DNA from 3 places in the Parageobacillus caldoxylosilyticus genome. Region 3 is predicted to be linked to each of the others. Evidence: riboswitches for the same ligand, from Rfam matches in the RefSeq annotation. Region 3 holds a riboswitch; each other region holds the start of a gene.

Region 1 (10,865 bases), 1.5 Mb from region 3:
GAGGATGGGAATGGTGAATAGTCAGGAAGCGGCAAGCGTGCTGCAAAAGGTGAGACAAGCTAATCCACTTGTACATAACATCACCAATGTTGTCGTCACGAATTTTACCGCCAACGGCTTGCTGGCGCTTGGCGCCTCACCGGTGATGGCATACGCCAAAGAGGAAGTGGCCGATATGGCCAAAATAGCCGGGGCGCTTGTCTTAAATATCGGAACGCTGCATCCAGAAGAAGTGGAAGCGATGTTGATTGCCGGAAAAGCGGCGAATGAAGCCGGCGTTCCGGTTGTTTTCGATCCGGTCGGCGCTGGGGCGACGCCATACCGCACGGAGACGGCGCGCAACATTGCCGCTGCGGTCAAACTGTCCGTTATTCGCGGCAATGCCGCGGAAATCGCCAATGTCATTGGGGAAACGTGGAAGATTAAAGGGGTCGACGCCGGAGAAGGAAGCGGCGATGTCGTCGCTTTGGCGGAAAAAGCGGCGGCGCAGCTGCAAACGGTTGTTGCGATCACTGGAAAAGACGATGTTGTCACAGACGGCAAGACAACGTACGTTATCCATAACGGACATCCGCTGCTCACGAAAGTAACAGGAACGGGCTGTTTATTGACCTCTGTGATCGGCGCTTTTGCCGCGGTGGAACAAGATGTGCTGAAAGCAGCGGCGGCCGCGCTTGTCAGCTATGGCGTCGCCGCCGAAGTCGCGGCGGGCGAAGCGGGAGAACAGGGATTTGGCAGCTTCCAAATCGCCTTTTTAAATGCGCTTTCTCGCATCGGAGCGGAGGAGATTGACCGATACGGCCGCATCGAACAAAAAGGGTAAAGAGGGGAGAAAATCATGGTATATAAAGCATTGACAATTGCTGGTTCTGACAGCGGCGGCGGCGCCGGGATTCAGGCCGATTTAAAAACATTTCAAGAATTAGGCGTATTTGGCATGTCCGCCCTCACTGCGGTAACGGCGCAAAATACGCTTGGCGTGCAGGGAGTATACCCGCTGTCGCCGGAAGCGGTCGCAAAGCAAATCGAATCGGTCGCGACGGATTTAGGAGCAGACGCAGTGAAAACAGGAATGCTTTTTAGCGCTGAAATTATTGAAGTGGTCGCTGCGAAAGTGAAACAGTTTGACTGGGATCGCCTCGTTGTCGACCCGGTTATGATCGCCAAAGGCGGCGCACCATTGCTGCAAGAAGAGGCGGTAAATGCGCTGAAAACCTATTTGTTGCCGCTTGCGATGGTCGTCACGCCAAATATTCCGGAAGCAGAAGCATTAACCGGTCTTATGATCCGCACGATGGATGACCGTAGGGAAGCGGCGCGCCGCCTTTATGAAATGGGAGTCCGATATGTGGTGATCAAAGGCGGCCACGACGATGATGGAGAGGAAACGGTCGATTTGTTATACAATGGCCGCGAGTTTTCCTATTTTACGGGCAAACGGATTGAGACGAAGCATACGCATGGAACAGGCTGCACGTTTGCCGCGGCGATCACGGCCGAGCTTGCCAAAGGAAAAACGGTGCAGGAAGCGGTGCAGACGGCGAAATCGTTCATTCAAGCCGCTATTAGCCATACGTTAGGCATCGGCCATGGTCACGGTCCGACGAACCATTGGGCGTACCGGGAAAAAAACGGTGCGGTAGGTGAGTAAAGGTGGCGCGAATAGCAAGTGAGGCAATGAGGGAACAATTGGAAGTATATTTTATCATGGGAAGCGTAAACTGTGCCAAACCGCCGGCAGAAATATTAGCGGAAGCGATTGCAGGCGGCATTACGCTTTTTCAATTCCGAGAAAAAGGAAGCGGTGCGCTAGTTGGCGAACAAAAATATGAGCTCGCCAAGCAATTGCAGCACATTTGCCAAGAGCATGGCATTCCGTTTATCGTCAATGACGATGTCGAACTAGCCCTCGCTCTCGACGCAGATGGAGTGCATATCGGGCAGGAGGATGGAGACGCGCGCATCGTCCGTGAAAAAATTGGTGATAAAATTCTTGGCGTTTCCGCGCATAATTTGCAAGAAGCACAAGCGGCAGTCGCCGCTGGCGCCGATTATATCGGCGTCGGTCCCATCTATCCGACGAAATCGAAGGAAGATGCGAAAAAAGCGCAAGGACCGGGGATCATCCGTTTGCTGCGCCGCCATGGCATCGCCATTCCGCTGGTTGCTATTGGGGGCATTACGGCGGACAATGTCGGCGAGGTCATCGCGGCAGGGGCGGACGGTGTTTCCGTGATCAGCGCCATCGCTTCTGCCCCATCTCCGGCGGTGGCTGCCAGACAGCTGGCCCAAGCAGTGCATTTAAGCAAAAAGGGTGCCCAAAAGTAAGGGCACTTTTTTTGCTTGCCTAAGAAACGGCTTGTTTTCTTTTCGGCAAACGCAGCTCTAAAAGCGGTTGTGTGATTTGTACGATCGGTTTGCTTCCAAGAAGGAACACAACGAGAAACGACAATCCTAACAGCAGCGGATAGCCGTGAACGCTCATGATAAAATTCGGAAACTTTGTCTCGTGCAAATATTTTAAAATAAACCCGTGCAATATATAAATATAAAACGTTCTTTGCCCGAACACGGAAAACGAATAACGCTGGTTTGGGATCAGAGCGAGAAAACTGATCATCATCAGTGTGCTTGCCCCATAAATCATGAGACGTCCGGCAACGCCAACCTTTTCGGGAACGCCAAGTGTATCATATGATTTAGAGCCGTACAGCCATTCCTGTGGCAAATCCGGAAAACCAAAATGAATCAGAACGAACATGGTGATGAGTGCAACAATGGAAAATAAGCGAATGCGCCATGTAAATAAGCGCTCAATCTCGCTTTTTTCAAGAAAAAATCCTAGCAAAAAGAACGGGAAAAACGTAAATGTACGCGATAGGCTCAGCCATTTTTCCGCATCAAGCATTCCGGCTCCGACCCCTAAAAGAAGGGCAAGTGACAGCGATATCGATTTTGGCATTTTGGCAAATACCCATAACAGCACGTTCCAGCTGAACAAACTGATCAAAAACCATAAACCCCAATGAGGAGTTAACAAATCAAATTCGAGCGAATCTTCTTCATATAAGAAGAAATAATAAATAGAGTAGAGCAGTTGAAAAATAAGATAGGGAACAAGCAGCTTTTTCGTAATTTTTTTAAAATATCCTTGTTGATGAAACTTTTTTGCGAAATAGCCGGAAATAAAGATGAACGCTGGCATATGGAAAAAGAAAATCCAAACGTATAAGCTATGCACCCATAGCACATTGTCGATATATGGGCGGAGAAAGTGACCGAACACAACGAGGAGCATTAATATGCATTTCGCGTTGTCAAAATAATAATCCCGCTCACTCATAGTGTCTTCCTCCCTTCTTATTTACACCAATTCGAATCATACTCCTTCTTTTTTAAGGGGTCAATAGTTGATTATTCATTTGGAAAGGTGTGGCAAGCGCATGATCGATAGGGAAGAACGGGAAACTACTGATATGACCCAGCTTTTACAAGTCATCAACGCGAAAGGGGACGAAGGGGAGATAGAACAAATTGTCCATCCCGTATGCAACGACGAGTTATTCTGGAAAAGTTTGCGCGCGTTAGCGGAAGATAGCGACAAAACAGATGAGGAAGGGAGGGAACATTTGTAATGGAAATGGTGCGTGCAAAACAAATCGCGGAGTCAGGAAAAATCGTACCAGTCACATACGAAGGCCAGCAAGTAATGATTCAACACGTGGATGAAGAACGGAAAATGGCGCGTATTTATCTCAAGAACAAACCGGAGGAAGAAATGGAAGTACCGGTTCGCCTTTTGCAAGAAGGATAGTCGTAGTCGTACATGCGGATGGCACGTTTCTTGTTTGTATGATATAATGAAAAAAAATAACTCAACATATGGAGTGAATCAAATGAACATCGGGTTTGGCGAAATTGCCCTTATCGTTTTCTTCGCGTTGTTGATTTTTGGACCGAAAAAATTGCCGGAATTGGGACAAGCGGCGGGAAAAACGTTGCGGGAATTTAAAAACGCGACAAAAGGAATCATTGACGACGAGGAACAAAAAATACAAAAATAAGGACTTGGTGCTGCATGCCAAGTCCTTATTTTTGTTCCAAATCGCACTCATGCAATGGAATGACTTTTGTTTTTTTCACGAACTTATAGCCAAGCCAGACGATAAGGAAAAGAGGCAACCCGATATAGGAAACAAGCACTCCGTACCAGTCGATCGTCCCGCCTATGAACGCTGGGTAGTTTTGCCCTAAAATGACGATGGAGCAAAGAACAAAGGCAAAGATCGGACCGAACGGAAACCATTTCGCTTTATACGGTAAATCATCAAGACTTTTCCCTTGCGCCACATACGCTTTGCGGAAGCGGTAATGGCTGATGGCGATGCCAAGCCAGGCGATAAATCCCGACATGCCGGAAGCGTTCAGCAACCATGTATATACCACTCCATCGCCAAAGAGTGAGGCCAAAAAGGCAAGCGTTCCTAAAGAAGAAGTAACGATGAGTGCATTGACGGGCACGCCGCGCTTATCCAATTTCGCTAAAAATTTCGGCGCCTTTCCTTCGCGGGCCAAGTCCCAAAGCATGCGGGTCGATGCGTACATGCCGGAGTTGCCTGCGGATAATACGGCGGTTAAAATGACTGCATACATGACGGACGCGGCAAAGGCAATTCCTGCTTTGTCAAACACAAGCGTAAATGGACTTACCGACACGTCGTCATTAGCCAGCTTAGGATCTGTATAAGGGATTAACAAACCGATGGCCAAAATCGCCAGCACGTAAAACAGCAAAATGCGCCAAAACACCCGGCGAATGGCACGGGGAATGCTTTCTTTCGGATTTTCTGTTTCTCCGGCGGCGACGCCTAACAATTCTGTTCCTTGGAAGGAAAATCCCGCTGCCATAAAGATTCCTAGCATCGCCATAAAGCCGCCGTGAAACGGTGCATCTTTGATGGTAAAGTTTTTAAAGCCGACCGCTTCGCCGCCCATGATGCCAAAGATCATCAGAAAGCTGACAATCAAAAAGATGATTACCGTTGCCACTTTAATAATGGAAAACCAATATTCCGCTTCGCCAAACCCTTTAACGGATAAATAATTTAATAAGAACATAATCGCTAAACAAAGCGCGCTCCATAAAAGCGATGGGCTGTTCGGAAACCAAAATTTCATAATCATCGTCACCGCGGAAAGCTCCGCCGCAATTGTAATCGCCCAGTTATACCAATAATTCCAGCCCAACGCAAATCCTAACGCAGGGTCGACGAATTTCGTCGCATAGGTGCTGAACGATCCGGAAACGGGCATATAGGCAGCCATTTCGGCAAGGCTTGTCATTAAAAAGTACACCATAATGCCGATCGCGATATAGGCGGCAAGCGCTCCGCCCGGTCCCGCGGCATGCACTGCTCCGCCGCTGGCTAAAAATAGTCCCGTGCCGATGGTGCCTCCAAGGGAGATCATTGTTAAATGGCGTGTTTTTAATTTTCGTCTTAGCCCGCTTTCCGAATGCGAAACAGTTAAAGAGCCAGCCGTTGTTTTTGCTGGTGTTGCCATCATTGAACCACTCCTTTTTGGATTAGGCTAATAAACTGAGAATGCATAACTTTTACTTATAAAATAAAATCTGGATCCTATAAATAAAAAAGCCGTCGAAGGAGATTCGACGGCAGTATGGTTTGGCAACTGCATCCATCAAATTCTCCCACGAAGATAGCGCTCCATGCGTGCACATTCGTGCGCGCATGACAGTGTTGCCCCTATTCGGCGACAACCCCAGCCCAAACATTCAGAGCAATGTTCAGGCTTCGGCAGCTTTTCCTTTCCGGCAAAGTCTTTGACGTGCTCTGCGTCTCGTTTACCGTACTCATAAAAGCTGCGACCTCTACTTCGATGGTCGAATGAGCGGTTTTATTCTATTATGTTAATATATTAATATATTATGGCAATTATTGCAACAAAAAAATAGAAATAAGAGACAAGTATTGATAGATGCTGCCATATAATAGCGGTATCGAAGTTTTTCTAGCGCGCCGGTTTGTTGGTAAGCAAGCCGAAAAACGATAGGGTGATCTCCGATGTTAAGAAAAATAATGACCACTATTATTGGCAGCATTTTTCTGGCTATCGGCATCAATGTATTTTTAGTTCCCCATCATTTACTCGATGGGGGCATTATTGGAATCGGTTTAATCGTGAAATACATTTGGCATGTAAAAGCGGGGCTGACCATCATTTTATTAAGCATTCCCCTTTATATTATAGCTTGGTTTTACTATCGTCCGTTTTTTTATAACAGCCTGCATGGTTTATTGTTTTCTTCGTTGATGATTGATGTATTTTCTGTGCTCCGCGGCGCTATTGTGCTCGATCCGATTCTTAGCTCTATCATTGGCGGCGTTTTAGTCGGCTTTGGAATCGGTATGATGTTGCGGGAAGAGACAAGTACGGGGGAACGGATTTATTAGCGCAGTTTATTGCGAGAATGACCAATTGGAATGTGGGAATTATTATTTTTCTGATGGATGCGCTGATTATTACGATTGGCAGCTTTATCATTGATTCGACTTCATTTCTTTATTCGCTCATTGTCGTCACCGTAGTAGGGGTGGTGACTACGATGCTGACACAGTCGAAAGGATGGAGACATTACGTGATGTAACCATCTCCATCCAGCTGGCTAGCTCGAGCGGCTGGCTAATTCCAGCGCACGATAGACGTTGATCAAACCATATCCGTAATACGGATCTTTGCCGTTGTTCCCAAGATCAGTAGCGGTGTCGATAATAATTTGCTTCACCTCATCGTTCGACAAGCGGGGATTTAAAGAACGGATGAGACCGGCTAATGCCGTGACGTGGGGGGCGGCCATCGATGTTCCAGACAGCGCCGCGTATCGATGATGCGAGAACGTGCTGGCAATATTGGTCCCTGGTGCGACTACATCCAAATAATTACCGTAATTGGAATAAGAGGCGAAGGAAAGATCTGGATTTACTGCGCCGACGCTGATCACTTCTGGATAGGCGGCGGGAAAGCTTGGCTGAGAAGTACTGTCGTTTCCTGAAGCGGCAACAAGCACGACATCGCGGTCATAGGCATAACGAATCGCTTCTTCCAATACGGTAGAAGGCTGATAATTGCCGAGGCTCAAATTGATCACTTTTGCCCCATGATCGACTGCCCAGCGGATTCCTTTTGCTACGTCAAAACTGGTGCCATAACCATCTGCATTTAACGCTTTAATAGGCATAATCGGATTGAACCACGTGATGCCGGCAACGCCTTCATGGTTGTTTGGCTGCGACGCAATAATGCCTGCCACGTGTGTGCCGTGGCCGTTTTCATCTTCCGGAATATTGTTCTCGGTAAAAACGTTATAGCCCGTTTGCAGGCGACGGGCAAGATCTGGATGATCCAAATCGACCCCGCTGTCGATAACGGCAATGGTAACGCCTTTTTTTCCGCGTGATAACATCCAGCCAGCTTCGGTGTCGATCGCCGGCAAATTCCATTGATAACGCGAATATAATAAATCATTTGGAATTTCGTTTTGTAAATAAATATAGTTTGGCTCGCTATAAGAAACAGTTGGGATGGATTCAAAATATTGATGTAATTCAAGATATGTTTTGCTGTTAGATCGAAAGATGAAAAAGTGATCAAACTGATTGATCAATTTTCCGTCGATTGCCCGTTCTATTCGTTTGATCTCTTGTACTGCAGGAAGTTTTCGAAACCGAACCGTGATTTCATGGTTAAAATAATGGCTTTTGTCGCGGCCGTTATGATCGATTTTTATAATTTTCGGATGACGGTTCAACTGATTTTTGATTTTTTCCCCCATTGCAAAACTGTCCAATGTTACGACAGTCGGATGAGAACGAGGAGTGGTTGCCTGATAAGGGGCTGGTTTCGGCTTTAGCTGATTCGTTTCTTCATGATGGACTGTCGGACGATATGTTGTCACCATTGCTATGATCATTGCAAAGACGATGATCATTCCAGCGGCGATAGCAAAAAGAGCACGTTTACTCATCTGTGTGTCACCTCACTAGTTATAGGGTGAACCAACAGAAAAAAAATATGAAAAAATGGGATTCTTACCTTGACGGTTGAATCCCATTGAAAGCAGTTAGCGTACGTTACTTGTTTGTAGCGCCTGCTGCGCTGCCTGCATATCAACGCGTAATTGTTCTTGGACGTTTGCCAGATGGTAATACCCTTTGTTAATCATATATTGGCTAATTTGTTCGTAAAGCTGAATGGCGTCGTTCAAATGTGAAATATTGTAAAAAAAGCTGGTCCCATTAACGGGATCCAGCTTTTTTAGTTCATCATTCGCACAAGTTTTTTCGTAAACAATAGCAAAATCAGCCCTAGTCCGATGGTTACGCCGCTAATTAAGCTGAAAATTTCTAAATAACCTAGAGATTGGGTAAATGCCGCTAATTGACCAGCCAACAATTGTGCGACACCAGTTCCTGCTAGCCATACCCCCATGAGAAGCGATGCTAAGCGAACAGGAGCAAGTTTACTTACCATCGACAATCCGACTGGCGATAAGCAAAGCTCACCGAGCGTGTGAAGGAAATAAGTGAAAATGATGAATAATAAATTCGCTTTTTCGACGATATGTTGCTCATCGCTTCCTGTTTGCAATACAGCTGGAATTAGTACGGCAAATCCAAGACCAAGCAAAATCATACCAAGACCCATTTTTGCTGGAATTGGCAAGTCACCGCGTTTTGAATTCGAAAGCTTAATCCAGATTTGTGAAACAATCGGTGCCAACACGATGATAAAGAATGGGTTTAGTGATTGGAACCAAGAAGTAGGCATCGTCCAGCCGCCGATCGATTTATCTACAAATTTGTCTGTATATAGTGTTAAAGAACTTCCAGCTTGTTCAAATCCAGCCCAGAAGAAAATAACGAAGCACGTTAAAATAAAAATAACAGCAACGTTTTGTTTTTCTTGTTTTGTTAAAGGAGCTTTTGTTTTTGTTTCCTTGTTTGTTTTCTCTGGTGCGCCGACAGGTTTTTTACCAATATCTCCTAAATAACGATTTCCAAATAAATTGAAAATTAATTGTCCAATGATCATACCGATCGCAGCAGCTAAAAATCCGTATTTAAATCCGTAATGGATGACGCCATTAATGTTCGTTGCGAAATATTCTTCCGCTAAAAATCCGCATACGAGTGGCGAAAATAATGCCCCTAAGTTAATTCCCATATAGAAAATGGTGAACGCTGCGTCTTTTCGTTTATCGTTTGGAGCATAAAGTTCCCCGACAAGCGTGGAAATATTCGGTTTAAAGAAACCATTACCAATAATTAACAAAAGCAATCCGATGTATAGCCCTGTTTGATTGTTGATGGCAAACAGGACGATGTTACCAAGCGCCATCGTAATACCGCCAATTGTAATCGCCAATCTTCTTCCTAAAACTCGGTCAGACAAATAACCGCCAACAAGCGGAGTGAAATAAACTGCACCAGTAAAAAATCCATAAATCGTCATTGCGACGCTTGGTTTGATTCCTAATCCGCCGCTAACAAGTTCTGTTGTTAAATAAAGAACAAGGATCGCTCTCATTCCATAGTAGCTAAATCGTTCCCAAAGCTCTGTAAAGAATAGCAAATAAAGCCCGGGTGGGTGTTTCATTTTTTTAGGCTGATTTTGCAACGTCTGTGTTTCTGGTACTACACTCATTATATTTCCTCCTTGCTGATATAATGACACTACCGGCTTTAATGTCTTTTTATGTCTTTTCGTGTCTTTTTATGTCTATTTTAATTTACAAAATATTTATATGTCAACAAAATTATATATAAATATATAATTCTAAATTTTTAACAAAATTAAATCCGCTATTATAGGCATAAAAATTAAATTAAATATTTTTTTTAAATAATTTTTTATGGTATTTTAATAAAATTTTAAAAATTTAATATGTTATAAGTTTTTAACATTTTTCCGAGAAGTCTTCCTCCTCTATACAGAGCAAAGGCGGGAGATGAATTGGAAGGTTTTTGATTCCCAAAAACGAACATATCTACATATTGCGTAAGCAAGAAGTAGTAGAAGGATTGGACTGCTCCATCGGTTTTGTGCCGATGTTGCTGGAAGATTGCTGATGAATTCATCGAATGAAAGGAGACCGCCTTCTTCTACGCGGAAGCTTTTTCGATGGAGAGGGTAAGAAACTCCCGCCTCTAATGTAGGTGAGAGCTTCATTTGTAGTAAAATGGTTAATTTTCATGGGAAGGGGTACACTATGCCTGTTGCATATTCTTGATGGACGGTGAGAAAAAAGGAATGCGCAAAACATATATCATCATGATCATTTTCCTTTTGTTGTTAATTAGTGGGGAATTTTTTCTCAATACCAATTTCGAATATGCATTCTTACCTGAGAAAGACGATGTAGTGAAGTATGAAGCGAATAATCAAACGGGGACAGATATTTGGGGAAAATGGATTAGCGCGGAAACAGGAAAAGTGAAAAAATTATCAGATGGTACAGAAACGCCTGTCTCTGCTAAACAAGGTGCTATTGCTGTTGATAAACAGCTCCTTCAATTAGGACGCGAAGTGTTTTATAAAGAAACATTTGGCAATGAGGTGTTTTTGACGGATATTATGGGTATTGTGAATGGACCGTTAACCATGACGAATATCGCTAAGGCGATTATTGCTTTAAAAGGAAAGGGAACGACAAATTTACAAGTTGAGCTGGCAAAAGATATTACCATTGGTAACCGGACGTATAAAAAAGGAGAAAAAATTGACACAGGCATTGATGTCCCTAAAGGATCCTTGTTGCCGTTAGGGATGCCGGTTGTTTGGGATCA
Region 2 (10,865 bases), 1.7 Mb from region 3:
GACAAGCATAAAAAATAGCCCTTGCATGAGGATCTCCTTAAAATGAAAGTGCAACCAAACATCAAAAGGAGAAGTTCCCATGCAAGAGCACTTTCATTTTACAACAGATCGTGTCAAACTTCAAAAACAATATGCATCGATTTTGCTTTTTGTATCGGCTCAACTATCGAGTATCCAGATTCCTCTTCAACGTCGAAATCGTCATTTGTTGAAACAGAAAGACGAAGTCATCATCACCATCCATGTCCTTGGCAAGTTGTTGGGCTTCACTTCCGAATGGGCTTGGCACCGGTTTGTGATTGGGAATTTGTTTCCCAAGGCCTTGTTCCCTGAGCGTTCTCGGTACAACCGTCGCTGCCGAGCGCTTAGCTTTGCGATCAAGTGGATTCGGCACCAGTTGGCCAAGCGCGGGCAACACCATGCGTATGCGGTCGTGGGCAGCTTGCCGATCGAGCTGTGTCATTCAGCTCGAATGCATCACGTCAAACGATTCCGTGGAATTGCCGATATTGGCTATTGTGCTTCCAAAAGGATCACTTTCTATGGGTTGAAACTTCACCTGCAGGTCACCGACCAAGGGCTTCCGATGGGATATGTTGTCACCGAAGCGTCTTGTCACGACCGGGTGGCCGCTGAAACCGTCATGACGCAAATTCCACATCCGTATAACCTCGGTGACAAAGGGTATATCAGCCAAAAGCTGCAAAAGAAGCTGTACGAAGAGCACCGAGTCGCTTTTTGGACGCCCGTTCGAAAAAATCAGCGAATTCGCCAATCGGACGCATGGAAACAGTGGATGAAGCGAAAACGTAAAGTGGTGGAAACCGTGTTTTCGATTTTAGTCGATTCGTATCGGATCACCGAGATTCGAGCGAACTCGGTTTCTGGATTTGAAACGGCGCTGGATGGTATTTTACTGGCTTACTCGCTTGTTGTTCTTGGGCTAGTTAAGCGTTAAGACTCAACTAGCACCACGGGTTAAATGAGTATGCCACCTACTTTCGGGAAAAAGATGCTTCCCCAAACATGATCATCTCCTGCACGAACGGCTTGAATATCGTTTTTAACGTTTTGCATATCCGTTCGGGCGATTACGTTATACCGGCCGACATCCGCAAATAGATTCAGCAAATGTTTGCAATAGCATTGCAAGTTGGCGAACAGCGCTAAGCACTGTTCGCCTGAAGTGGAGGTCATGATAAGCTCTTTTGCCTGCAAAACCATATAACTTTGCCCCTTTGCATAGAATCATGACCGCAGAGACTCCGTGTCAAGTAACGTGACGGATGAGTTAATATTCAATCAAACGCATACTCTTATTTGCCATTTGGTACATTTTTTAATTGCCAAAAACAATTAGTAAACTCCATAGCCGCCAAAACAAGAACATCCTATAATGATAAGTAGAACGAATAAAACAACGACTAGAGCAAAAGCGTTATTTCTGTATCCATCACTCATAATTAACACACCTTTCACAATAATGATCGATTTTTAATAAATTTTTATTAGAAGCCCAAAAGCGCAACGTTTGATCTTCTTTTTAATTAATAGCTCCAAATAGACGCACCCACAATTATCAATAGAATGAACAATACGACGATCAATGCAAAGTTAAAGCCACCATAGCCGTAACCACCATAGCCGTAACCACCGTAGTATCTACCATATCCACAACCAAAGAAACACATATTCATTCACCTCCAACTGTTGTCTTCATTTTTATCTTATGTAACTGTTAAAAGAACAGTTTGGACAAATATCCTAGTAGAAACGAATTGAACAAATATCCTAGTAGATAGGAGAACTCGTAGGTTTTGTTGAAAAAGATCTGCTTTTAAAAGAAAAAGCGTATGCAATAAGCACAAGCTTCTATGGAGGTAACTATTATGCTATGGGAGGGATTCAGGCCTGGATACGCGGAGATAATCTTATACAAGGGAAAAAAGAATAGACGAGTGCCGACGCAAAAGTGAACATCGCTAAAAAAGAAATCATCCACCCTGAGTTGACGCGGTGGGTGAATGATTTCCTTCCTACTGCCGATCCCCCTTGAAGGGAACCGTTTATGCATGACTGAGGGTGCTGCAGCACTTCGGTCTTATTTTATATGGACTCTCTGTATATATACTAGTTATGTAAAACGAAGATTTATGTTCATTGCGAATTAGGCGTTTTTTTCGCAAGACCGTTCATTAAAAACTGAACCGTCCGTTCCATTTCTGCTTCGTCATCCCAGTCGTGATCGGGCAATACAATGAATCGCGTCACTAAAAATCCCACAATTGTCGTAATCGTCATCCGAATGACCGAGTCGGCAGGAATCGAAACGATCTCCCCTTTATTTTGAAAATGCTCAACAATTTTTCTAAACTTCTCATATACGTGTGCTGTAAAAATGCGCTGAAATTGCTCCTTAATTTCTGCATGAAACGCGATCTCCTGCCAGAAAACGCGAATTGCCGGCAGGTATTTTTTCACAAATTCATAACGGTTTTTCAAAAGAGCGCGAATGAAATCTTCATAGCTTTCATATTGGCTTTCGAACACTTCTTTGACAAACTCTTTCGCTAAAAATGGGGCGACGGACTTCAATAGCGTCGGAGTGACAATCGCTAGCAGCAAATCTTTTTTCGTTTTATAATGGCGGAAAATCGTCCCTTCGGCCACGCCAGCCTTCTTGGCGATTTCGCTTGTCGAAGTGGCGGCATATCCTTTTTCCGCAAACATTTCAATCGCTGCTTCTAAAATTTTGATTTGTTTTTCACTAAGCTTCACATCTTCCCCATTTAGTTGTAACAGTTCTTTCAGCCACTGTTCCTCATTCATCATGTGACAACTCCTTACTCACTGCTAAATTTTTCGGTATTTTTTCAAGGCAAACACGTTTAAGGTAATGAAAAGAAGGGCAAATCCGAACAAGACGAACAAATCCATGCGTATGTCGCCAAGCCCCACTCCTTTATACATTACGCTTTTAAGGGCATCTCCACCATAATACATTGGCATCGCTTTGGCAATCATCTGCAGCCAATTGGCCATTCCTTTGACTGGAAGGACGCCTGCAAAAAACACTTGCGGGATGATGACAATCGGAATAAACTGCATCATTTGGAACTCTGAATTTGCAAATGCGGATAACAAAATTCCTAAAGATAACGCAACAAGCGCCAGCAGCAAATTAATGATAATCACGTGCCATAAAGACCCTACCAGCATAATATCTAATACTTTCACGGCAAAAAAGACAACAATCACTGTTTGAATCACGGCAAACAATCCATACCCTAACAAATATCCAAAAACAATGTCGCTTCGGCGTATAGGCGTTGCCATTAACAGTTCGAGCGTGCCTGTGGTGCGTTCGCGCAATAAAGCAATTCCAGAAATAAGAAAGACGAAGAAAAAGACAAAAAATCCGACTAACACAGGGCTCAATACATCAAAAAAGGAAGTGTCTTTATTACCGTATACATAAGCGATGTGCATTTTTGGTGATGATACTTGTTCCATTTTTATTTTCGGAGCATTCAACGTCTTTTGCAAATGTTGAATCCACTCTTTCATGATGGATGCTTGCTTTTTTGCTGATTGTGCTGCGATCACTTGCTGTATTTTAATTTGTAATGCTTTTGTTTTGGATGGATCCGAGTTTTCAAACGTTAATTGGATGCCTTCACCTTTGATTTGCATAAATCCATCCAGTTGATCATCCACAATCGTTTTTTTGGCATTTCCCACTCGTTCATATGTTATAACTGTAATATCTTTGTCTTTTAATTGCTTCACTAAGGCGTCGTCGGCATTGGCAACGCCTAGTTTCGGATTCTCGGCTGTGTTGCTAGTAAATAAAAAATGAAACAACGTTAAGATCAATAACGGAGCAACGAACATCAATGCAAGTGTCCGCTTGTCGCGCAGCATTTGCTGAAAAATTCGTCTGACAACAGCGATCGTTCTCATATATTTTTCCCTCCCGCCTTGACAAATACTTCTTCTAAATGGTTAACAGCATATTGATTTTTCAGTTCAGATGGCGATCCGCCTGTAATTATTTTTCCATCCCTCACCATAGCCAGACGGTCGCATTTTTCCGCTTCATCCATCACATGGGTTGTTACGACAATCGTTTTTCCCTCGTTTTTTAATCGGGATAATTCGTGCCAAATCGATAATCGTAATTCTGGGTCGATCCCTACTGTCGGCTCGTCTAATACGAGTATTTGCGGATTGTGAATGAGAGCGATCGCAAGGGATAAACGGCGCTTCATTCCTCCTGAATAAGCCATCACTTTTTTCGAAAGATGAGGAGTAAGCTTCACTAAGTCTGCCGCATAAGCGATGCGCTGTTTCCGTTCTTCTTTTTTTAACTTATAGAGTGAAGCGAAAAATTGTAAATTTTCTTCTCCCGTTAATTCTGGATATAAAGCATCCGATTGTGCCATATATCCAATTTTTGACAAAACATTCATATTTGGCATCGCAGCGCCCAACACTTCCACTTCTCCTTGAAAATCGCTGTCCATTCCTACTAAGATTTTCACTAACGTTGTTTTTCCCGAACCAGAAGGACCTATTAAACCGTATATTTCTCCTTCCTTCACCGTTAGATTGATGTTGCTCAATACTTCTTTCTTCCCGAACGATTTACTTACTCGCTTAGCGACAATGATGGAACCCATGGGAACCCCCCTCTATCAATGTTGATTTTTATAAAAAATCTAACCCCCAAGGACTAAGTTGCATAAATTTCCCAGAGGGTGTTTCCATTAGCTTCCCTGAACCTTCTATTCTTGCAGGCTGCCTATTTCTTGTTTCGCATTGTTTTTAACACGGAAATCAATCATAGAACCATGAGACGGTTCATGTGGCGACAGGAGAATTTCAACTGATCCCTTTCCCTTTATCAAAATCAAAGAAAAAGAGTTCTCGAAGCCCAGCAACCATGAAACGCCGCGGCAGCCAAGAGTCAATTCAATCGCGGCAAAATGGCGGCATAAGCTCCGGCACCATTGTGAATAATGGTGCTCCAAAGAAAACGAGAAGAACAAAAATCGCCATCTATAAATATGAGTGATTACTCACATCAATTATATATGGAAATAACCTTCCGTTTCAAGTGAGTAATCACTCATTTTACAATTTTTTTAGCCGTCCCCCTTTGCACTGCGGACAGCCGGAATTTCTTTTTCCTATATTTCATCTATACATAGTTGAAAGCCATAGCACCATTCCGTCAGCTTTTTCCCGCCGATGTCAATGATCCCCTCGGCAATTTTCTCGCCCCCTAGCCGCTCGTAAAACAGGCGTGACGGATTATCGGCAAGCACCCAGACGACCATCGAACGAATTCCATCACGTTGAAAATCATCAACCAGCGCTTTGACGAGCTTTGTTCCGTATCCTTTTCCTTGTGCTTCTTTTAATAAATAGATGGCGTATATTTCCCCTTCATACTTCGCTTCTTTTCCATGTGTGGCGCGGTTTTTCCCCCCGGAAATAAACCCGCATACCTTTCCATCTTCTTCAACGACAAAAATCGAATGTTTTGGTTGATTTAATCCGCGTTGCCAGAGCTGTTCTTTTTCGCTTACGCTTAATTGTGCCAAATACTCTGCAGGCACAATGCCTTGATACGTTGTCTTCCAGCTTTCCACATGAACGGTCGCAATGGCTTTTTCATCCTCCATCGTTGCTTTCCGAATATTCATCATTTCACCCCTCATTCGTACGATAATGTATGTTCCTCGATTAAGTTGAATGGGCGGCGATGGTTCGCGTACTCAATAATATGCTGGGTAATATTTGGATACAAAATAATCCGAGAGAGATGAGAAAAGGGAATCCATTTTACCCCTGTTTGATTTTCGTCCGCCGAAGTCGGACAAAGTTGGAAGGAATCGTTAATCCTTTTACATTCAAATATGATGCTTACTTGATGCGGCGATGTTAAAGAAATATTCTTTTGCAAGTGAGGAGCTATCTCGTGTACAAATGCAATCGGACCAACCTCTACTTCTACGCCCGCCTCCTCTAATGCCTCCCGTTTTACCGCTTCAACCAATGACTCCCCTCGTTCTACGCCGCCTGCTGGAAGATTGTAATGCAGTCCATTTTCGTCTTGAAACTCAACAAGAAGCACAGCATCATTTTCAATAATTAAGGCACCAGCACGGACACGAATATGATACATATCATTGTTCTCCCTTCATTGAAAAAACTAAAGCTATTTCATTCAACAAAAAAGGAAGAAATCCTTCGTTGATTTCTTCCTTTTTTTGTTGTTAAAGTTGTTTGTCATCGACGCTATTCAGCCACCGCTCAATCTCGCCGACTACCGATCGGACGCAGCCGTCTTCAAACGGCGAAATAAGGTTGGCGGCACGGACTAATTCGGTAAACGGCTTGCTTCCGCCTTGACGGCATAATGTCAAATAATCGTTCCACGCCTCTTCATAGTTTTCACGTGAACGTTTCCAAAATTGGAAGGCGCAAATTTGTGCTAATGTGTAGTCAATATAATAAAACGCCGTCGTGTAAATATGGCTTTGCCGCTGCCAAAATCCGCCGCGTTCCAAATAAGCGTTGCCATCATAGTCTCTTGTCGGCATATATTTCCGTTCGATTGACCGCCATGCTTGCTTCCGTTCCGCCGGCGTCGCGTTCGGATTTTCGTATACGAAGTGCTGAAATTCATCCACTGCTACGCCATACGGCAAAAATAACAGTGCATCGCTTAAATGATAAAATTTATATTTTTCCGCATCTTCTTGGAAGAATAACTTCATCCACGGCCATGTGAAAAACTCCATGCTCATCGAATGAATTTCGCACGCCTCCAAGGTCGGCCAGTTATATTCCGGAATTTCGTAATGGCGGCTTTCGTAAACTTGAAACGCGTGCCCCGCTTCATGGGTAAGCACATCGATGTCTCCGGATGTGCCGGTAAAGTTCGAGAAAATAAACGGCGCTTTATAATTTTCGATATATGTACAATAGCCCCCGCTGGCTTTTCCTTTTTTCGCGATAAGGTCCATTAGTTCATGCTCGATCATATATCGGAAAAACTCGCCCGTTTCCGGCGACAGTTCTTCATACATCTTTTTCCCGTTTTCAATAATCCAGCTTGCGTCCCCTTTTGGCGTTGGATTCCCTGTTGGAAAAACAAATGCTTCATCATAATATTTCAATTTCTCGACGCCAATGCGCTCCCGTTGCCGCTCGCGGAGCTTGACAGCAATCGGAACGATATGCTTTTCGACTTGCTTGCGGAATTTCGCAACCATCTCGGCGTTATAATCCGTTCTACCTAAACGGGCATAGCCAAGTTCCACGAAGTTTTTAAATCCGAGCTTTTGCGCAATGGCGGTGCGCACTTTCACAAGCTGATCGTAAATCTCGTCAAACTTTTCTTCATGCTCTTGGAAAAACGCAAAGCGCGCTTCGCTTGCCCGCTTGCGCATCTCGCGGTCCGGTGATTCGACAAACGGCTGCAGCTGCGCTAACGTCCGTTCTTCTCCTTCAAAGAAAATTTTCGCCGACGCGACCAATTTCGTATATTCGCTCGTCAGCTTATTTTCCAGCTGCAGATCTTCCACCACGTCCGGAGAATATGTTTTTAATTCCGTCTCGGCGAGCGCAAACAATTGTTTCCCCCATTTTTCCTCGAGCTGCGAGCGGAACGGAGACGAAACAAGCGCCCGGTAATAATCGTTCACAATCCCTTTGACAATCGGCTCGACTTCATCGAAAAAGTCTTGTTCTTGTTTATAAAATTCATCGTTCGTATCAATCGTATGGCGGATATAACAAATGTTTGCCATCGTGCTGAAATGGTTGCGAAGCTGATTGATTTCCTGCATCGCCTCATTCTGTTCTTCCGCGCTGCTCGCCTTCTGAAACGATTGCAACGCTTGTTGAAACGATGCTTTTAACTTCTCCACATCTGGCCGTTCATAGCGAAACTCGGAAAATTTCAATGAAATCCCTTCCTTTTCTTTCAATTTCCTTATCTTAGTTTGTATTCCATCTTAGCACGGAAAATCCTTTTTTTCTATCGAGAAAGGCTGTTGACGGTTTTTGTCGAAAAACGTATAATAATAACGTCAATTGAATATTTTTTCTTCTCATCCACATCGATGAGATAGAGGTTGCAATGAACAAGAGTAGTAGAAACGAGACACATAGAATCGACGAGTTTCCACGTCAGGGCTCATGGCCAAAGTTTGCGGCGAACTCTGACGCCATAAACCGGGCCTGTATCCGAACAAGGACAGGACTGTCATCGTTGTAACAAACGATGAGAAGTTGGATACGATGTCTCATGCACCCGTTAAAACTTTTGGGTGTATTTTTTTTGAGGAAAAACAAACTAAAGCAAATCAGCATCAGGAAGGAGCTATCAACTGTGCAACAGCAAAAACTCGGACTATGGTTATTAACGGCGCTTGTCGTTGGCAATATGGTTGGTTCAGGCATTTTCATGCTGCCGCGCTCGCTTGCAGAAGCGGCAAGCCCGCTCGGCGTTATTTTCGCATGGCTGTTAACGGGCGCAGGCGTCTTAATGACGGCGCTTGTCTTTGGCAACTTAGCGATCCGCAAGCCGGAATTAAACGGCGGGCCGCAAATTTATGCAAAAGAATTGTTTCCAAAAGGATCGAACATCTCGATTCTATCTGGCTTTATGTCCTCATGGGGATATTGGATCGGCAACTTCGCCGGCAACGTGGCGATTATTACGACATTCGCCAGCTATTTATCGACGTTTTTCCCCATTTTAACAAGCAAACAAACGCTATTTGCCATCGGTTCGCTTGACGTAAAACTAGGAAACTTGCTCACCTTTGCCGTTTGCACGGCGCTGCTTTGGGGCATGCATTTCATCATTTTGCGCGGCATTGAAGATGCAGGAAAACTGAACTTTCTTGCTACGGCGGCAAAAGTGCTTGGATTTTTCCTATTTATCGTCATTGCTTTATTTGCGTTTGAAAAAAGCAACATCGGCTCGCTTGTTGCTCCGCGTTATGATGAAGCTGGCCATTCCATTGGTTTGTTAGGGCAAATTAATAATGCGGCGGTATCGACATTATGGGCGTTTATCGGCGTCGAATCGGCGATTGTTTTTGCATCGCGTGCGCGCAAACAAGCCGATGTCAAACGTGCGACAATCCTTGGCTTGTTGATTGCCCTTGCGATTTATATCGGCATTAGTGTGCTTGTCATGGGAGTATTGCCGCAAAAAGAACTCATTCAGTCGGAAAAACCGCTTGTTGACGCGATTGTTGCGATTTTAGGCCCAAGCGGCGGCTACATTCTTGCGGGGCTCGGTTTAATCAGCTTGCTCGGCTCCACGCTTGGCTGGGTGCTGCTAAGCGCCGAAGTGCCATACCAGGCGGCAAAGCAGGGTTTGTTTATTCCAGCGTTTTTAAAGGAAAATAAAAAGAGAGTGCCAAGCTTTTCTTTAGTTCTTTCGAATGGATTGGCGCAAATCTTTATTTTTTCAACAGTTTCCAACTCGATGTCAGCGGCGTTTGATTTTGTCATTTACATCGCGACATTAGCGTATCTCGTCCCGTATTTTATCGCCTCTGTCTTCCAATTAAAGCTGACGCTGACCGGCGAAACGTACAAGGGTGCGGCACGGGGCCGCATGATCGATGGGATCGTTGCCGTTCTGGCAACCATTTATTCCATCTGGGTCATCATCGCCGGCACCGCAGATATCAAAACGTTTATGCTTGGAGTTGTCCTGCTTTTAAGCGGCATCTTCTTCTACCCGCAAGTGAAAAAAGCGGCGCAGCAAACAGAAGAAAAACAAAAAATGTCGGCATAACAAAAGCGAACGTCCGAAAGCCGCGGGCGTTCGCTTTTATATTTTTCTCTTTTCTTCTCCATCAATCACTATTGCCTCCGAATCTATCAGCCTTGTCACGCGGCATGAAATTTGTGCTTCAAACGTTTGCAGCCGCTCTTCTATGGAGCAATCGCCCGGAAACACATCCTCCCGGCCTAATGCGGAAAGATTATTCGTCCGTTAGGTGGTTACCTTATCATACCGTTATTTTACCATGTTTTAGAAGGAAAAGTAATTCGTTTATCGAAATACTATAGAGAAAATTTTTAAAAAAGGAAGTGTCTTCGATGACTGTACGGGACGCAAAGAAAAAACATCGCGGCATCACCTCAGAAGATTTGTTTCGCATCCGCTTTGTGAGAGACCCACAATTCTCCCCAGATGGCGAGAAAGTCATCTTTGTGCAAAAAACGATTGATGACGAACGGGAATATCGCTCCCACCTTTTTCTCCTGGCATTAGCGGATGGCAAAGTGAGACAATGGACGTTTGGAAAAGTAAAAGACTCTTTTCCGCGTTGGTCCCCAAATGGAAAAATAATCGCGTTTCTTTCCAACCGCTCCGGCAAAACACAAATTTGGATTCTTCCGACAGACGGCGGGGAAGCGCGCCAGTTAACCGCATTAAAAAACGGAGTGCGCCACTACTGCTGGTCGCCGGATGGGCGGTTTCTCGTAGCACTCATTTCGCTTGGCAAGGAAGAAACGCTGGAAGAGCGCGAGGAGCAAAACAAAAAAGAGAAAGAAAAACGCGAGCTGACACCGCTTGTCGTAGAGCGGCTGCAATATAAATCCGATGCAGCAGGATTTCGCGATGATAAACAGGATTTGCTTGTCCGCATCGATGTAGAAGCAGGCAAGATTCAAGCTCTGACAGACGGCGATGACGAAATCAGTTCATTCGCCATCTCTCCTGACGGCAAAACAGTCGCATTTGTCGCCAATCGGAGCGATGAGCCTGATTTTACGTTTGCGCGCGATATATTTCTTCTTGACATCGACAGCGGAAAAAC
Region 3 (10,865 bases):
CTGCTCTAATTGATCAATTAACGCCGTACATGCTTGCCGCGGCTTGCCGTTAATGACCATCGAACAAGCGCCGCATACTTCCTCAAGGCAGTTCATTTCCCATACAACTGGGGTCGTTTTTTGACCTTTCGCGTTCACCGGATTACGGCGAATTTCCATCAGCGCAGAAATGACGTTCATATTCGGACGATATGGAATTTCAAATTCTTCTTCGTATGGCGCAGAATCAGGACGGTCTTGACGTGTTACAATGAGTCGAATCGTTTTTTTCTCGCTCATAGTTTATTTCACTTCCTCTTTCTTTTTCGTGTAGTCGCGTTTGCGTGGCTTAATCAGCGATACATCGACATCTTCATAATGGAACGCTGGGCCATCCGGAGTGTAGCGAGCCATCGTTGTTTTGAGCCATTCTTCGTCATTTCGCTCTGGAAATTCTGGTTTATAGTGCGCACCGCGGCTTTCATTGCGGTTGTATGCCCCCAATGTAATAACGCGAGCAAGTTGAAGCATATTGTACAGCTGGCGAATAAATGTCGCTCCTTGGTTGCTCCATTTGGATGTATCGGTTACGCTGATATTTTTATAGCGCTCAAGCAATTCTTGAATTTTTTCATCTGTTTTCAGCAGCTTGTCATTGTAACGAACGATCGTCACGTTTGCTGTCATCCATTCCCCAAGCTCTTTATGCAGCACGTATGCGTTCTCTGTTCCATCCATCGATAAAATGTTGTTCCAGCGTTCTTCTTCTTGTTTGACGTAGCGATCGTACAACAATGACGGCATTGCGTCTGCCGATTTTTCCAAACCGCGAATGTAGCGGACTGCGTTTGGACCAGCGACCATACCTCCGTAAATCGCTGACAATAAGGAGTTAGCTCCAAGACGGTTCGCGCCGTGGATCGAATAATCGCACTCGCCAGCGGCAAACAAGCCTTTAATGTTTGTCATTTGATCATAATCGACCCATAAACCGCCCATCGAATAGTGCACAGCCGGGAATACTTTCATCGGCACTTTGCGAGGGTCTTCTCCCATAAATTTCTCATAAATTTCGATAATTCCGCCGAGTTTTACATCAAGCTCTTTCGGATCTTTATGGGAAAGATCGAGATATACCATGTTTTCGCCGTTGATGCCAAGCTTCAAGTCGACGCAGACGTGGAAAATTTCCCGTGCTGCAATATCACGAGGAACAAGGTTCCCGTAAGCCGGATATTTTTCTTCAAGGAAGTACCATGGTTTCCCGTCTTTATATGTCCAGACTCTTCCGCCTTCCCCGCGGGCAGATTCACTCATCAAACGCAATTTATCGTCCCCAGGGATCGCCGTCGGGTGAATTTGGATAAACTCCCCGTTTGCATAATAAGCACCTTGCTGATAGACGATCGATGCGGCCGAACCGGTATTGATGATGGAGTTCGTCGATTTACCGAAAATGACTCCTGGTCCGCCTGTCGCCATAATGACTGCGTCCGCAGGAAACGCTTTAATTTCCATTGACTTTAAGTCTTGTGCGACAATGCCGCGGCAAATTTGTTCATCATCTAAGACAACACCCAAAAATTCCCATCCTTCATATTTCGTTACAAGCCCGGCTACTTCATGACGACGTACTTGTTCATCAAGGGCATACAAAATTTGTTGGCCTGTCGTTGCTCCTGCGTAGGCAGTACGGTGGTGCTGTGTGCCGCCGAAACGACGGAAATCAAGCAACCCTTCAGGAGTACGGTTGAACATGACTCCCATGCGGTCAAGCATATAAATGATGCTCGGCGCTGCCTCACACATCGCTTTGACCGGAGGCTGGTTCGCTAAAAAGTCGCCGCCATATACGGTATCGTCAAAATGTTCCCAAGGAGAATCGCCTTCCCCTTTTGTATTTACCGCACCGTTAATCCCGCCTTGCGCACAGACAGAGTGAGACCGTTTTACAGGCACGAGCGAGAACAATTCTACAGGTACCCCTGCTTCCGCGATTTTAATGGTTGCCATTAGACCAGCTAGACCGCCGCCAACTACTATGATTTTTCCTTTTTTCATTGCTACTCACTCCCTAAAAGATTGCTAGTTGTCAATCAGGCAAATGCTAAAATGGCACGAATGCCGACAATAGAAAGCGCAACAAAAATAATCATCGTTAAATAAGTGAAAACTTGTTGTGAACGAGGAGACACCGTTAAACCCCAGCTTACACAGAAAGACCATAAACCGTTGGCAAAGTGAAACACCGTTGACAAAATTCCGACAATATAAAAGCCAAGCATAACCGGATTGTCCACGATATTGGCCATCATTTCATAGTTTACTTCCGCTCCAAACGCGGCTTGAACGCGCGTTTCATACACATGCCATGTCACAAAAATTAACGTGATAATTCCCGTAATCCGCTGCAGCATAAACATCCAGTTACGGAAATATCCGTAATTTCCGACATTAAATTTCGCCGTAAAAGCAATATAAAGACCATAAATGGCATGGAACAGCAGTGGAAGAAAAATGACAAATATTTCTAAAAAATAACGAAACGGTAAATTCTCCATAAAAGAAGCCGCCCGGTTAAACGCCTCTGGTCCTCTTGTCGCAAAATGGTTTACGACCAAATGTTGTACTAAAAAGATCCCTACTGGAATGACTCCTAACAGTGAATGGAGCCGACGGTAATAAAATTCGCGATTTCCTGCCATATGTAAACCCCCTTTAATAAATAAACAGTGAAAAAATCGTGTGCTCCCCATCCACAATGAGTGAAATGTAACGGCTTCCATTTCCATTAATCATTGTGTCACATTCATTGTACCCCCACATTGTACAAGCGTCAAGAAAACAAAGTCATAAAATGTTCAAACATTTGCATACGAAAACGATAGAGAAAAATAGAAAGAAAGATAATGCACGTCCCCCTCTATTTCGCTATAATGATGAATGGATAGAAAGAGGGGAATCATGTGAAACTGCCAACACTAGAAGAACAATACAAGTCATTAGAAGACATCTCTATTTCCGCATTCGGCGCGGAACTTCTCCGGCAAATTGTCCTTCCGGAATTGCTGGGAAAAGAAGCGGCCAGCATTTTATACTGGGCTGGAAAAAGTTTAGCGCGCCGCTACCCGCTCGAAACAGTATCCGATATCATTACTTTTTTTGAAAAAGCCGGCTGGGGGACACTGTCCATTGTTGAAGAGCGCAAAGACGAACTTCACGTAGAACTGTCCGGCGACATTATTGCCGCGCGGTTTACCCTTCATGAGCATTGCACCTTCCAGCTCGAAGCGGGATTTCTCGCCCAGCAAATCGAACAACAAAAGCGCCTCGTCACCGAAGCATTTGAACAACAAAAAAGGCGGGAAAATAAAGCACTCATTATCATTAAATGGGACCGCAAACAGCAGATAGAATAATAGAAAGAAGCCTGTCCGGTGCAGGCTTCTTTCATTTTATGCGCGCACTGCCGCCGCTTCTTCGGCAAGTCCAAACGCTTCATGGAGCGCTTCAACTGCTCGAACCATGTTTTTCTCATCAATGACAGTAGAAATTTTAATTTCTGACGTGCTGACCATTTTGATTTCAATGTTCTCGCCTGCCAGCACTTCAAACATGCGCGCCGCCACCCCAGGGTTTGAAATCATGCCAGAGCCAACGATCGACACTTTCGCCAAGCCGCTTTCATATTGTACGTTTGCCTCTTCAAGCGATTGCAATACTTGAAGCGTTTCCGGCAAATCCTCCGTACGGATCGAAAAAGAAACAGACGTAATGTCCGCATTCCCCGCGCTTTGAATAATAATGTCCACATTAATGCCTCGCTTTGCGAGCGCCGTAAAAATAGTCGGCAATGCATATAAACTGTTTTTGATTCTAGACACTGTCACTCTCGTTACTTGATCTTCAAAAGCGATGCCGCGTACGATTAAATGCTGTTCCATCGAAACTTCCCCCTTCACGATTGTACCGCTTTCTTTTTCCATGCTTGAGCGCACCTCAAGCAGCACTTCATAGTTTTTCGCAAATTCCACCGCGCGCGGGTGCAGCACCCCCGCTCCTAAATTGGCTAGCTCAAGCATTTCATCATAGGAAATCTCTTTTATTTTTCTTGCTGTCTTTACATAGCGCGGGTCGGTCGTAAACACGCCAGTTACATCCGTATAAATATCGCACTTATCTGCTTTTAACGCCGCCGCCAGCGCCACCGCTGTCGTATCGGAACCGCCGCGGCCGAGCGTGGTGATCTCCCCTGTTTCCGTCACGCCTTGAAACCCGGCAACGATCACAATTGCCCCTTCATCAAGATAACGGCGGATTCTGACTGTATCAATGTTCATAATGCGGGCATTGCCGTGCATTTCTTCCGTTGTAATCCCCGCCTGCCATCCCGTTAAGGAAATGGCTTTATATCCCTTTTCCTGCAATGCCATGGCGAGCAGGGCTATGCTTACTTGTTCCCCTGTCGAAAGGAGCATATCCATTTCCCGCTTGCTTGGCTGTAAGGAAATTTGTTTTGCCAAATCAACAAGTTCATCCGTTGTCTTGCCCATTGCGGAAACAACAACGACAACTTGATTCCCCTTTTCGGCCTCCTCTATCACCCGAGTGGCCACGTGTCGAATTCTTTTGATCGAACCGACGGATGTTCCGCCAAATTTTTGTACAATAATTCCCATTTCGTCTCACCCTTTTGCCTGTTTATAAAATAAAAAAAGCAATGAGAGAAATCTCATTGCTGTGCATCACGAAAACGGAAACAAGCGAATTCGCCTCGCACAGTGAGATAGCTCTCCAAGATGAATAACATCTTGACAGTCCTACATTTCTTAAACGCAGGACCAGCGGAAAAAGCAATGAGACTTTTCCCACTTCGGCGACGCTCCCCTTTCCACACTCATCATCGGAACTCATTTTCCTCCGAATGTGTACTCTTGAAGTTCGCACCTCTATCTTCACTTCAGCGATCGGAAGTGTATGAATATGCAATTTAGAGCAATAATATCAAATTTTTATGCTATTGACAATACTACTCTCGTAATTTCTTATAAATTTTTTCAGCCACCGTGCGCGGAATGTTCGCTTGTTGCAGCTCTTCGACCGTTGCTTCTTTCATGTTTTTCAATGAACCGAAATGCTTGAATAGCGCTTTTTTTCTTTTTTCGCCGACGCCAGGAATATCGTCTAACACGGAGCGAAACATCGTTTTTTCCCGCGTCTGCCGATGGAATGTAACCGCAAACCGGTGCACCTCGTCTTGAATGCGCTGCAGCAAATAAAACTCTTGGCTGTTTCTCTCAAGCGGCACGATTTTCGGCGGATCCCCCATGATTAACTCCGATGTGCGATGCTTCTCATCCTTGGCGAGGCCGGCAAGCGGAATATTCAGACCTAATTCATTTTCCATCACATCGCGTACCGCTGCCAAATGTCCCTTCCCACCGTCAATAATAATCAAATCGGGAAGCGGAAGCTTTTCTTTTAGCACGCGCGTATAGCGCCTCCGCACCACTTCACGCATCGATTCATAGTCATCGGGCCCTTCGACTGTTTTCACTTTATATTTGCGGTATTCTTTTTTCTCCGGCTTTCCATCAATGAATACGACCATCGCCGATACTGGGTCGGCTCCGTAAATATTGGAATTGTCAAACGCTTCAATACGGTGGGGAACAGGTATTTCTAATATTTTTCCTAGGTTTTCCACCGCCTTGATCGTCCGCTCTTCGTCCCGCTCGATTAGATAAAACTTTTCCTTCAAGGCAATTGCCGCATTTTTGCTGGCCAGCTCGACCAATTCTTTTTTCTTTCCCTTTTTTGGCTGCACAATCGTGACTTCTAGCAGCTGACCGGCAAGCTCTCCGTCGACTTCGGCAGGCAAAATCACCTCTTTTGGCTTTAAATGATTGGCCTTGGTATAAAACTGTCCTAAAAAAGTCAGCAGCTCTTCGTCCGGATCTTGATACATTGGGAAAATTGATACATCGCGCTCGATCAGCTTCCCTTGGCGAATGAAAAAGACTTGCACGCACATCCAGCCTTTGTCATACGCATAGCCGAACACATCGCGGTCGATAAAGTCATTCAAGGTCATCTTCTGCTTTTCCATTGTCGCTTCAATATGGGCAATTTGGTCGCGGTATTCTTTCGCCCGCTCAAATTCGAGCGCTTCCGCTGCTTTCATCATCTTCTCTGCCAATTCTTTTTTCACTTCCTGATATCCACCGTTGAGGAAACGAACGATTTGCTCAACCATCTCTTTATTTTGTTGTTCAGACACCGGATATACACATGGGGCAAGACATTGCCCCATATGGTAATATAAACAAACACGGTTCGGCATGGTCGAGCATTTGCGCAGCGGATAGAGGCGGTCTAACAGCTTTTTCGTCTCATTGGCCGCCTGCACGTTCGGATATGGTCCGAAGTATTTGCCGCCGTCTTTTTTCACTTTTCTCGTAATGAGCAAGCGCGGATGTTTTTCCGCCGTAATTTTAATAAACGGATAGCTTTTGTCATCTTTCAGCATGACGTTATATTTCGGATCATACTTTTTAATTAAATTCATCTCTAAAATAAGCGCCTCGGCGTTGGACGAAGTGACGATATATTCAAAATCGGCAATCTCATTGACAAGTCGCTGCGTTTTTCCATCATGCGTGCCGGTAAAATACGAGCGCACGCGGTTTTTCAGCACTTTTGCTTTACCGACGTATATGACCGTACCGTTTTTATCTTTCATCAAATAACATCCCGGCTGCTCCGGGAGTATGGCTAATTTTTCTTTTAAGTGATCATGCATCATAATCACTCCATCAAATTAATTCATCCATTCATACAACGTAATGTTTCCGTACACCGGATCTGCCAGTGTGCTGGAACGATATATTTTCACTTTCCGCACATGGCGGGAAAGGGAAATCCCCTGTGCTTGAAAGCCCTTGACCACATGATCGGTCATATAAATTTTAACATGTCTATAGTTCTCCTTGTCTTGTAAAAAAAATGAAAAGTGCAATACGTCTTTGTGTGGAAAATCGACATCAAGATACTGCAATACTCGCGTTTCCTCCCATGTATATAGAACGAAATTTTCTCTGCTGTCGCGTAAATCATACGCCAACTGATAGGCTGCTGGCAACTGCAATGCTTGTTCGCGCAGATGCCATGTCCCCGTTACGAATTGCACGGCTAACACAGCCAGCGCTATGCTCCATCGATACATAGACAGATGATGGCGGACATAGCAGGTCCATCCGTACAACAAAACAAGATGAACAAGCGGGAGAATGTGACGCGGTTTCTCAATATTTTGCGCAAATAACGCCCAAAGAAAATAAACAAATCCAGAAACGAGAAGCCAGCGCGGAAACAAGAACTTCCTTGACCGCCATATCGCTGTCCATACAACCATATACAAAAAAAGCAGGATAACGTTTTGGCTTGCTATCCCTGTCCATAAAATATTATAAAAGAAAAAATGAATCACTCGTTCCCATAACGGCTGCCCGTCATTTGCCGCTGTTCCTCCCCATTCCTCAAAATGGCCGCTTGTAAATGAAAGAGCCAGTTTGAAAAAGGATTGGAAACTTCCTTCTGTCGCCGCAACCGCTGTGATCCAAATAAATTGGAAAAAGGCAGCTGCCGTCAAAAAGCAAACGATTCGGCGGACACTGCGATGTTTTTTCCAATCTTCGTACCATAAAAACAAGATTGCCACCGCAAATGGAGCATACGACAAGCGGATTCCCGTTAATAGGCTAAAAAAAGCAAGCGGAAGAAGCTGCCGTTGCCATCCATCGCGCTCTCTTGCCCACTCAACGGACCACCAGTACCACCATAGCGCCGCTAATGCCGCACCGTCCGACATCGGCTGTCCAGCAATGACCATAACATAGCTGGCTGACTGAATGAGAGCACTAATGAACAACGCAGCCGCGGTCGAGAGATATTTTTTTGCAAGAAGAACAATTGGAACGGTTGCGGAAAACATGGCAACGACACTGAAGATGGATAGCGCCTTCGCCGGGTTGTCAACGAATGCATGAACGAACATGCCGCCAAGAATGAAATACGGGTATCCCGGAAAATGCGGCTGCATCGCCAATAAATCATAACGGTCTAACGCCAAGGCAAAATCGACCTGATCCCATGTCGCCGCATAAGGGCTCGCATAATATATTTCCAGCAAGAACAAACTTGCTAATATAACGAAACTAAAATATGACAAAAATCGATTATTTCCTAGAAAATGTTTCATCGCCTTTCTCACCTTAATCATTTATAAAAAATAAGAAAAAGCACAAGACAATCATGTCTTGCACTTTTTACATCACCTTTTTCGTTTTTGGTTCAAGCGCTTGAACGACCGTTTTTGTTTGCTCCATATTTTTCTTTGTATTACGGTTCGCAACTAATAAATAAATCACGACAAAATATCCAATATAGGCAATGACTTCTTCCAGCGATGGCATGGATGAATAGCCGAAGAGCGCTTTTAAAAACACGCCGACCTCTCCTGAAAAGACAGGCGCGACGCCGTGATCGCGGAGATAATGTTCATAATCAATCGGATGTTCCGGAAGCAGCCATGTTAAATCATAAACGTGAGGCATTACGCTGCCGATGATATTTAAATCCTGAAGCATGGAAATGCCTTGGACAAGCAAGCCCGCAGCAATCAAGACGATGAACGCTCCGGTTACTTTAAAGAACGTCTTTAGCGGGATGCGCATCGTTCCTTTGAAGAAAAGGTAGCTGACAACCGCCGCAATCGCAATTCCTGTCGTCGCTCCCCATCCTTGCATCGCCGCACCGATGTTGCCATGGGTAATCGCGGCAAAGAAAAAGACCGTTTCGACACCTTCGCGGAGAACGACTAAAAACGAATGGATGACCATTCCAATGACATTGCCTGCCGTAATAAATTGATCCATCTTTCCTTCAACGCTTTTTTTCATATCGCGGCTATGCTCGGCCATCCAAAAGACCATTTGTGTCAGCAAAATCGCCGAAACAAACATAATGCCGATCTTTAAGTACGTTTCGCTTCCCATCGCGGCAAATCCAGTGAACACGACTTGGAAAAGAATTGCGACCCCAACGCTCGCTAAAATCGCCAATCCTGCCCCAAGCCAAACGTACTTTGTATATTCTTGATGGCCGACTCGCTTTAAATAAGACGTAATAATTCCGACAATCAGCAGCGCCTCGAGTGCTTCACGGAACGTAATTAACAGCGCTTGAACTTCCATCGCATGTGTCCCCCTTTGTTTCCATCCGTCATGTCCGCTTGCGACGCCATGAATACACGGCAACCCCGGCAATCACAACAATAAGAATCGCAATCGGAATCCAGTTTTTTAATTTGGATAAGTCCGTCCATTCTTTTTTCTGCACTTCTTGCGGCTTTTCCGTTGCACTTTCCGAAAAATGTCCCACTTTCAAACTTTTCAATCCAAATTGCTTTTGCAACGACGTTAAAATCGTTTCCTTGCTTTTCTTAAATTGCTCAATATCCGCTTTCTTCTCGCCGACACCAAACAATCCTGGGTTTCCTAATGACTGCAGCGCTTTATTGAATTCATCTCTTAACCGTTTATCAAGGGCTGCATCTTTGCCTTGCACCATCGGGGAAAGCGCTTCGTATGTAGCAAATGCCTTTGCTAATAACCGTTTGCTCGTATCATACTGCTCAAAATTTTTCTCGATATTTTCCAACCGGCGTGCGATATTTAAAACAAGAATTTTTTCCATAGTTTCCAAAACTGCTTCTTTATCCTTTTTGTCGAGCGCCGATAACACTGCTTGCGAAGGCTCCGTTCCCATATGCATATCGATTTCTTCTTTTACCGTTTCGAAAATTTTGCGCGCCTCCGTAAAGTTTGGCGGCTGCTCGTTTAACTTTTCAGCCATTTGTTTATAAACTTCCGCTACTTTTTCTTCATTCGGGTCGCCATAGGAGTACGCAAAAGCAGAAATCGGAATACTATTGAGAATGAATATCATCGCTAGAGAAAAAAATAAATAAAATCGCCTCATTATCGATCTCCTCCTACACCACCAATGATAATGATTATCATCTTCTATGTCAATATATTAATGAAAAAAATTCCCTTTCCTGTTCGCGAAAAGGAAAGGGCTACGAACATTGTTTGTCCGCTATGCTTGGGAGGCGATGGGCGTCTTCATCAATCACTACTTTTTTCACCGGCCGCCGCATCTCCCTCCAAATTGCTGGAAGAACGGCCGTGACATACGCGCGAAATTTAATAAATGACTGTCCCGTTGTCCGCACTTGATAGCGAATCGGTACTTCTTTGATGCGAAACCCTTTGCGAACTAAATTTAAAGTAAGCACTTGGGCGTAGTTATAATCATGGATGATCTCCGCATGTTCCATCGCTTGCCGCGAAAAAGCCCGCATCCCCGATTGCCCGTCGTAAATCCATGTTCGCAGAAGAAGCGATTGCAGAAACGTAAAGAAGTAATTGCCCAGACGGCGATGCCATTTCATCCCGCGAATCGTGCCAAGAAAGCGCGAGCCCATCGTATAGTCCGCTTCTCCCGCAAAAATCGGAGCGAGCAATTCCGGGATTTGTTCCGCCGGATATTCATTATCCGCATCAATCATCACGCCGATATCCGCACCGAGGCGGAGAGATTCCTGCAGCCCTTGGCGTACAGCGGCACCAAGCCCGCGGTTTTCCGGCATTTGATAAATGTAATCAGCGCCTGCTTCTCTTGCAGCTGCTACGGTGTTATCGGTCGAACCGTCATCAATGACCAATACTTTCACATCCACATAAGGATGGAAAGAACGCGGAATTCTGCGAATGACCTCGCCAATCGATTGCTCTTCGTTATACGCTGGTAAGAAGACGATC

Evidence for each region. Region 3 has a riboswitch for lysine ahead of BV455_RS13175 (aspartate kinase). Riboswitches for the same ligand answer to the same signal wherever they lie in the genome.
Region 1: it holds a riboswitch for lysine, as region 3 does, so the genes downstream of both, BV455_RS00995 (amino acid permease) here and BV455_RS13175 (aspartate kinase) in region 3, are expected to answer to the same signal.
Region 2: it holds a riboswitch for lysine, as region 3 does, so the genes downstream of both, BV455_RS04385 (amino acid permease) here and BV455_RS13175 (aspartate kinase) in region 3, are expected to answer to the same signal.

The regions. Positions count from the first base shown of each region.
Region 1 is NZ_CP040553.1:176,219-187,083, reverse strand. Features, by position in the region: gene thiM (hydroxyethylthiazole kinase) at 11-823, shown strand; gene thiD (bifunctional hydroxymethylpyrimidine kinase/phosphomethylpyrimidine kinase) at 839-1,651, shown strand; gene thiE (thiamine phosphate synthase) at 1,654-2,328, shown strand; gene BV455_RS01015 (acyltransferase family protein) at 2,348-3,343, opposite strand; gene BV455_RS01010 (hypothetical protein) at 3,444-3,635, shown strand; gene BV455_RS01005 (H-type small acid-soluble spore protein) at 3,635-3,814, shown strand; gene BV455_RS01000 (twin-arginine translocase TatA/TatE family subunit) at 3,897-4,064, shown strand; gene BV455_RS00995 (amino acid permease) at 4,090-5,562, opposite strand; lysine riboswitch at 5,712-5,901, opposite strand; partial or broken gene BV455_RS00990 (YitT family protein) at 6,084-6,667, shown strand; gene BV455_RS00985 (S8 family peptidase) at 6,686-8,044, opposite strand; gene BV455_RS00980 (hypothetical protein) at 8,141-8,284, opposite strand; gene BV455_RS00975 (peptide MFS transporter) at 8,335-9,723, opposite strand; gene BV455_RS00970 (hypothetical protein) at 10,330-10,865, shown strand, end outside.
Region 2 is NZ_CP040553.1:851,935-862,799, forward strand. Features, by position in the region: gene BV455_RS04330 (IS982 family transposase) at 80-958, shown strand; gene BV455_RS04335 (hypothetical protein) at 979-1,224, opposite strand; gene BV455_RS20890 (YjcZ family sporulation protein) at 1,357-1,461, opposite strand; gene BV455_RS04345 (YjcZ family sporulation protein) at 1,548-1,691, opposite strand; gene BV455_RS04350 (TetR/AcrR family transcriptional regulator) at 2,158-2,829, opposite strand; gene BV455_RS04355 (ABC transporter permease) at 2,854-3,963, opposite strand; gene BV455_RS04360 (ABC transporter ATP-binding protein) at 3,960-4,682, opposite strand; gene BV455_RS20755 (hypothetical protein) at 4,868-5,077, shown strand; gene BV455_RS04370 (GNAT family N-acetyltransferase) at 5,193-5,711, opposite strand; gene BV455_RS04375 (NUDIX domain-containing protein) at 5,723-6,193, opposite strand; gene BV455_RS04380 (M3 family oligoendopeptidase) at 6,285-7,979, opposite strand; lysine riboswitch at 8,137-8,318, shown strand; gene BV455_RS04385 (amino acid permease) at 8,408-9,832, shown strand; gene BV455_RS04390 (S9 family peptidase) at 10,141-10,865, shown strand, end outside.
Region 3 is NZ_CP040553.1:2,587,775-2,598,639, reverse strand. Features, by position in the region: gene sdhB (succinate dehydrogenase iron-sulfur subunit) at 1-279, opposite strand, end outside; gene sdhA (succinate dehydrogenase flavoprotein subunit) at 283-2,040, opposite strand; gene BV455_RS13185 (succinate dehydrogenase cytochrome b558 subunit) at 2,076-2,684, opposite strand; gene BV455_RS13180 (YslB family protein) at 2,946-3,398, shown strand; gene BV455_RS13175 (aspartate kinase) at 3,435-4,658, opposite strand; lysine riboswitch at 4,759-4,939, opposite strand; gene uvrC (excinuclease ABC subunit UvrC) at 5,009-6,781, opposite strand; gene BV455_RS13165 (nucleoporin-interacting protein) at 6,800-8,239, opposite strand; gene BV455_RS13160 (FTR1 family iron permease) at 8,307-9,233, opposite strand; gene BV455_RS13155 (hypothetical protein) at 9,262-10,020, opposite strand; gene BV455_RS13150 (glycosyltransferase family 2 protein) at 10,121-10,865, opposite strand, start outside; gene BV455_RS13145 (alkaline phosphatase family protein) at 10,842-10,865, opposite strand, start outside.